Regions from separate parts of the Cupriavidus metallidurans CH34 genome, predicted to be linked through region 2. Evidence: predicted binding sites of a transcription regulator. Region 2 holds the regulator's gene; the other holds the start of a gene.
The links. The regulator sigma-54, encoded in region 2, starts transcription at its own class of promoters, with help from an activator protein. The targets are predictions, from matches to a motif close to TGGCANGNAANCTGCTTT.
Positions count from the first base shown of each region.

Region 1: glnK (P-II family nitrogen regulator) is a predicted target of sigma-54. The motif match lies at 1,760-1,777, and genes of this name have one in related genera.

Region 1 covers NC_007973.1:752,751-756,129, reverse strand. The annotation lists gene RMET_RS03445 (Smr/MutS family protein) at 1-639, shown strand, start outside; gene RMET_RS03440 (trimeric intracellular cation channel family protein) at 647-1,294, shown strand; gene glnK (P-II family nitrogen regulator) at 1,364-1,702, opposite strand; gene RMET_RS03430 (NAD(+) synthase) at 1,816-3,379, opposite strand, start outside.
Region 2 covers NC_007973.1:317,303-320,681, reverse strand. The annotation lists gene lptB (LPS export ABC transporter ATP-binding protein) at 1-462, shown strand, start outside; gene RMET_RS01540 (RNA polymerase factor sigma-54) at 586-2,064, shown strand; gene hpf (ribosome hibernation-promoting factor, HPF/YfiA family) at 2,115-2,468, shown strand; gene ptsN (PTS IIA-like nitrogen regulatory protein PtsN) at 2,945-3,379, shown strand, end outside.

The sequences.
Region 1 (3,379 bases), 440 kb from region 2:
CACCGCATGGGCCTGCACGATCTGGCCACGGTCCGCGACGGCCTCAAGGCCGACGCCGAGCGCCGCGAAGCCGAACGGCAAGCCGCCGAGGCCGCCGCCAGGCGCGCCGAGGAAGAAGCCAACGTGTTCCGCACCAGCATCGGGCAGGTCAGCAACCTGCGCGACCGCAACCGCGTCGAGCATCCCGTGAAGAAGCCGAACCCGGAGCCGGTGCAAACCCGTCTCAACGACAAGGCCGTGCTCGAGGCGTCGCTGTCCGATGAATTCGATGTCGAGAACCTGCTCGATGTCGACGAGACGATGTCGTTCCGGCGTCCCGGCATCGGCGAGGACGTCATCAAGAAGCTGCGTCGCGGCGAATGGGTGCCGCAGGACAAGGTCGACCTGCACGGCCTGCGCTCCGACGAGGCCCGCGAGGCGCTGGCCAACTTTCTCCGCCGATCGGTGCGCAATGGCGTGCGATGCGTGCGCGTGATTCACGGCAAAGGCATTGGGTCGCCGGACAAGCTGCCGGTGCTCAAGGGCAAGGTACGTAGCTGGCTGGTCCAGAAGGAAGAAGTGATCGCCTTCGTCCAGGCACGCGAATCGCAGGGCGGCGCCGGCGCGCTGATGGTCCTGCTGCGCCAGCCCAAGACCTGAGAACCGGATGCAATATCACCTGCCGTTCGATTTGCTGATGGGGCGACTGCCCCTGATCCTGCACGTGATGGAAGTGATCGGCGTGCTGGCGTTCGCCGTCTCCGGCGTGGTCGATGCCCGCAAGCAGCGGCTGGATGTGGTCGGCACCTTCGTCGTCGCGTTCGCCACGGCATTTGGCGGCGGCACCTTGCGCGACGTGTTGCTCGACCGCCGGCCCTTCTACTGGGTGGATCACGAGTACTACGTCCTGCTGATCTTCGTGATGTCGTTGGGCGCGTCTTTCGTTCTGCGCGTGGCTAGCCGGGTGGCGTCGGACCGCACCATGCTGGTGGCCGACGCGATCGGGCTCGGATTGTTCTCGGTCACTGGCACGTCGCTGGCGCTGGTAGCGCAGATGACGCCGACCGTAGCGGTGATGATGGGCATCATCTCGGCGGTGTTCGGCGGCGTGGTGCGTGACGTGCTCTGCAACGAGGTGCCGATGATCCTGCGCGATCGCTCGCCGTATGCCACCTGTTCGTTCGTCGGCTGCTGGATCTACGTGGGGCTGACCTGGCTGCGTGCCGACCAGGAGGTGGCGCTGCTGGCCGGCGCGCTGGTCACGATGGGAATGCGGCTGGTGTCGGTGCAGTTTGGCTGGAAGCTGCCGAGCTAGCGCAAGCCTGCGACACGACCAAAAGCAAAAGGCCGGCATCTGCCGGCCTTTTTGCCATCTCAATCTCGATCAGACTGCCGCTTCGTCCTGCTCGCCGGTACGAATGCGGATCACGCGTTCGATCTCGGTCACGAAGATCTTGCCGTCACCGATCTTGCCGGTGTGGGCGGCCTTGACGATGGCGTCGAGCACCGTGTCGAGCTGGTTCTCAGCCACGACCACTTCGATCTTGATCTTCGGAAGGAAGTCGACCACATACTCGGCTCCGCGATAGAGCTCGGTGTGGCCCTTCTGACGGCCAAAACCCTTGACTTCGGTCACCGTCAACCCCGTCACGCCGACGTCGGCCATTGCCTCACGCACTTCGTCGAGCTTGAACGGTTTGATGATGGCGGTAATCTGCTTCATGGCTGGCCTCTGTCTCTAAATATGTCGAAAGATGAAGGATTCTAGCCCGAAACACCACATGAAGATTGCGTGCAGACCCACATTGCCCGCAATCGCACCCGATTTCTGCCGGTTCAATCCGGGATCCGCGCGAGATCCCGCATCCACACGACCGACTCGCCATCGCTCGGCGCGCGCCAGTCGCCGCGCGGGGAGAGCGAGCCGCCCGAGCCGACCTTGGGCGCGTTAGGAATACAGGAGCGCTTGAACTGGCTGGTGCGGAAGAAGCGGTCGACAAAGATACCGAGGACGCGCTTGATTTCGGGCAGTTGATAGACGTTGCGGGCCACATGAGGTCCGTTCGGCCACGTTCCACGCGCCGCGTCACCCCAGGCATGAAGTGCCAGGAATGCCACCTTCGACGGCGTGAACCCGAAGCGCAGCGTGTAATACAGGTTGAAATCCTGCAACTCGTACGGCCCGATAATCTGCTCGGTCTTCTGCTCGGGTGCCTTGTCCTGCCCGGCGGCGGTTGCCCCGCTGGGCACCAGTTCCGGGCTGATGTCGGTGGCCAGCACCGCCAGCAGCACATCCTGGCCGCCCTCGGCCACCTGCCCGGTCTCGGCCACCCAGCGCACCAGGTGGCTGATCAGCGTCTTGGGCACACTGGCGTTCACGTTGTAGTGCGACATGTGGTCGCCCACGCCGTAGGTACACCAGCCCAGCGCCAGCTCGCTGAGATCGCCGGTGCCGATCACGATCGCATGGTTGTGATTCGCCAGCCGGAACAGATGGTTGGTGCGCTCACCGGCCTGCACGTTTTCGAACGTGACGTCGTAGACCGGTTCGCCGCGCGAATACGGATGATCCAGATCCGCGAGCATTGCCAGGCAACTCGGCCGGATATCGATCTCGCGCGCCGTGCAGCCCACCAGTTTCATCAATTCGCGCGCCTGCTGCAGCGTGCGGTCGCTCGTGGCAAAGCCTGGCATCGTATAGGCCAGGATGTTCGAGCGAGGCAGGCCGAGCCGATCCATCGCCTTGGCGCACACCAGCAGGGCATGGGTGGAATCGAGCCCGCCCGAGACGCCGATCACCACCTTCGAGATCTTGCTCGACGACAGCCGCTGCACCAGCGCCTGCACCTGGATGTTGTAGACCTCCATGCAGCGCTCATCGCGCTGGCGCGGGTCCGACGGCACATACGGGAAGCGCGCCACCTTGCGCTGCAGCGGCAGGGCCTGCGTGGACGGCACGTCGATGTGGAACGACACGGTGTCGAAGCGTTCCACTTCCTCGTGGTGGCGGCGCACGGACTGACCAAACGACGTCTGGTGCATCCGCTCGCGCGACAACCGCTCGAGGTCGACATCGGCGAACAGCAGGTGGGAACTGTCGGCAAACCGTTCCGATTCGCCCAGCAGTTCACCGTTTTCATAGATCAACGCCTGGCCATCCCAGGCCAGATCGGTCGTCGATTCGCCCTTGCCGGCGGACGTGTACAGGTACGCGGCCAGGCAGCGTGCCGACTGCTGCGACACGAGTTGATGGCGATACCCCGACTTGCCAATCACGATATTCGATGCCGACAGGTTCACGAGCACGGTGGCGCCGGCCAGCGCGGCAAACGACGACGGGGGAATCGGCACCCAGACGTCCTCGCAGATCTCCGCGTGGAAGCGGAAGAAAGGAATGCTC
Region 2 (3,379 bases):
CTCAACGTGGAGGAGAACATCCGCGCGGTGCTGGAACTGCAGGTGGTCAACGGCAAGCCGCTGCCCAAGCAGGAAATCGATCGCCGGCTCGACTCGCTGCTCGATGACCTGCAGATCGCCCACCTGCGCAACAACCCGGCGCTGTCGCTGTCGGGCGGCGAGCGCCGCCGCGTGGAAATCGCGCGCGCGCTGGCGTCGGCGCCGCGCTTCATCCTGCTCGACGAACCATTCGCGGGCGTGGACCCGATCGCCGTGGGCGAGATCCAGCGCATCGTCAGCTTCCTGAAGGCACGCAACATCGGCGTGCTGATTACCGACCACAACGTGCGCGAAACGCTGGGCATCTGCGACCACGCATACATCATCAGCGAAGGCACCGTGCTGGCCGAGGGACAGCCCGAGGAAATCATCGCCAACGAGTCTGTGCGACGCGTCTATCTGGGCGAGAACTTCCGCATGTGATCAAGCGGCCGCGACGCCGCTTTGCAGCATTCGTCAACTAGCCGTTGGCGATCACGAAGTGTCAGCGATAGGCGATAGCAATTTCCGTTCCAACAACGGGAAGATGCGCATAGAATAGGTCGCATGAAACCATCGCTTCAGCTTCGACTTTCCCAGCATCTGGCTCTGACTCCTCAACTGCAGCAGTCCATCCGGCTGCTGCAGTTATCCACACTGGAGCTGCAACAGGAAGTCGAGCAGGCGCTGACCGAGAATCCACTGCTCGAACGCGAGAACGACTGGATCGAAAGCCCGCTGCGCGTGGCCGCGGACGGGTCGGTCAACGTGCAAAGCGCCCCGGCGCCAGCATCTTCCGAACCGCAAGGTAACGGCGACGATCGCGCGAACGGCGCCAATGGCGAAGACGACAGCTACGGCGACAGCGCGGGTGACGATTACGGCAGCGACTGGAGCCTGGACGATTTCGCTCGCCGGCCTCAGGGCGATGATGACGAGAAGACGCCGATGCAGCTTCGCGAAGCGGAACCCACGCTGCGCGAATACCTGATGGAACAGCTCACGCCGCTGAAGATCTCCACGCGTGACAAGGGCCTGGCCATCTTCCTGATCGAGTCGCTTGACGACGACGGCTACCTGGGCGCAACGCTCGACGAGATCTGTTCGGAACTGCCCAAGGAACTCGAATTCGAAGTCGATGAAGTGCAGGCGATACTGACCCTGCTGCAGAGCTTCGACCCGCCTGGCGTGGGTGCGCGCAACGCGGCGGAATGCCTCACCCTGCAACTGCGCCGTCTGCAACATCCGCAGCGGGACCTTGCATTATCGATCGTCAACCACCACCTGGAGTTATTGGCCGTGCGTGACTACACGCGGCTCAAGAAAGCCCTGCAGGTTGACGAAATTGCACTTAAGGCCGCGCACGATCTGATCCGCTCGCTCGCACCGTATCCCGGACATGCCTACAGCCGTCCGGAAGCGGACTTCGTGGTACCGGATGTGTTCGTGCGCAAGAGTGGCAGTAGCTGGATCGCACAGCTCAATCCCGACGTGATGCCGCGTCTGCGCATCAACGACATGTACGCGCAGATTTTGCGCGGTGCAAAAGGGGAAGCGGGCGCGGCCGGGCTGCAGCAGAAGCTCCAGGAGGCGCGGTGGCTCATCAAGAACATTCAGCAGCGTTTCGACACGATCCTGCGTGTTGCGCAGGCAATTGTGGAGCGTCAAAGGAACTTTTTCTCGCACGGGGAAATCGCGATGCGCCCCTTGGTTTTGCGGGAGATTGCCGATACACTGGGTCTACACGAGTCGACCATTTCCCGGGTGACTACGAATAAATACATGGCCACGCCGATGGGTACTTTCGAGTTGAAGTACTTCTTTGGTAGCCACGTCTCCACGGAGACTGGCGGCGCGGCCTCATCCACGGCGATCCGCGCGCTGATCAAGCAACTGATAGGAGCCGAAGAACCCAGGAATCCCCTTTCCGACAGCCGCATCGCCGAGTTGCTGGGCGAACAGGGCTTTGTGGTCGCACGCCGCACGGTGGCCAAGTACCGCGAAGCGCTGAAGATCCCCGCAGTCAATCTCCGCAAGACTTTGTAGCCGAGCCGCAACCGCCTGCCTGGTGCGGCTCTTTCAGAAGGAGAAGCGCTATGAACTTCAAGATCAGTGGACACCACCTCGACATCACGCCGCCGCTGCGTGAGTATGTGGAAACGAAACTGGAGCGAATTGTCAGACATTTCGATCAGGTCATTGGCGTAAGCGTGCTGCTATCCGTAGACAACCATAAGGAAAAGGACAAGCGTCAGTACGCGGAAATCAACCTGCACCTCAAGGGCAAGGACATCTTCGTCGAAGCGCATCATGAAGACCTTTATGCTGCAATCGACTGCCTGGTCGACAAGCTCGACCGCCAGGTGATCCGCTACAAGGACCGCGTGCAAGGGCATGACCGGGAAGCGGTCAAGTACCAGATGGCCGCCGAACAACTACAACAACAATAAGTTGGCGGCGACACCAGGTCGCCCCTTAGAGGATAGATAGGAAGAGCAAAGCCGCGCATCTGCGCGGCTTTTTTGATGGGCGCGAGGCGGACGCGCCGCTGGCGCACCCGTTACCCGAGTACCAGCCCTGCAACATTTGGTCAGCCGGGGGTGTTCGCAACTGACGCCGCTCGGTGTATGCTGCGCCATACAACAACTACAGACAGGACGGCCCCGGACAACCGGCCCGGCATTCCGCGTGGCAAAAGATCACGCGATGGCGGGTGGCAGTTTTCTGGGTGGGCAATCCGACCGGCAAGCTCGCGGCACCACTCGCGGCGCCGGCGCCGCAGCGCACAAGTGCGCAGTGGCCCTGCTCTATAATGGCCGGACGCTCCAATGCGGGCGTCCTTTTGCGCTCAATAGCCTGAATTGCCCAACGCAGCGGGACGACTCATGTGCGTCGGCTCGCCTTTCTGACTCCTCGTGCATCGCCCATGAATCGTTTGGCCAAATTGCTGCCACCCGGCAACATTAATCTCGACGTCACCGTCACCAGCAAGAAGCGGGTCTTCGAGCAAGCCGGGCTCCTGTTCGAGAACAACCATGGCGTAGCCCGGGCCACCGTGACCGACAACCTGTTCGCGCGCGAATCGCTCGGGTCCACCGGTCTTGGCGCCGGCGTCGCCATTCCGCATGGCCGCATCAAGGGACTCAAGCAGCCTCTGGCTGCCTTCATGCGCCTGGCCGAGCCAATTCCGTTCGAATCGCCCGACGGCAAACCGGTGTCGCTGCTGATCTTCCTGCTTGTGCCCGAGCAGGCCACCCAGCAGCATCTGGAGATTCTTTCGGAAATCGCCCAGTTGTTGTCGGACCGGGAAATGCGTGAAGGACTGGCCACGTTACCCACGCCCGAAGCGGTCCACGAGTTA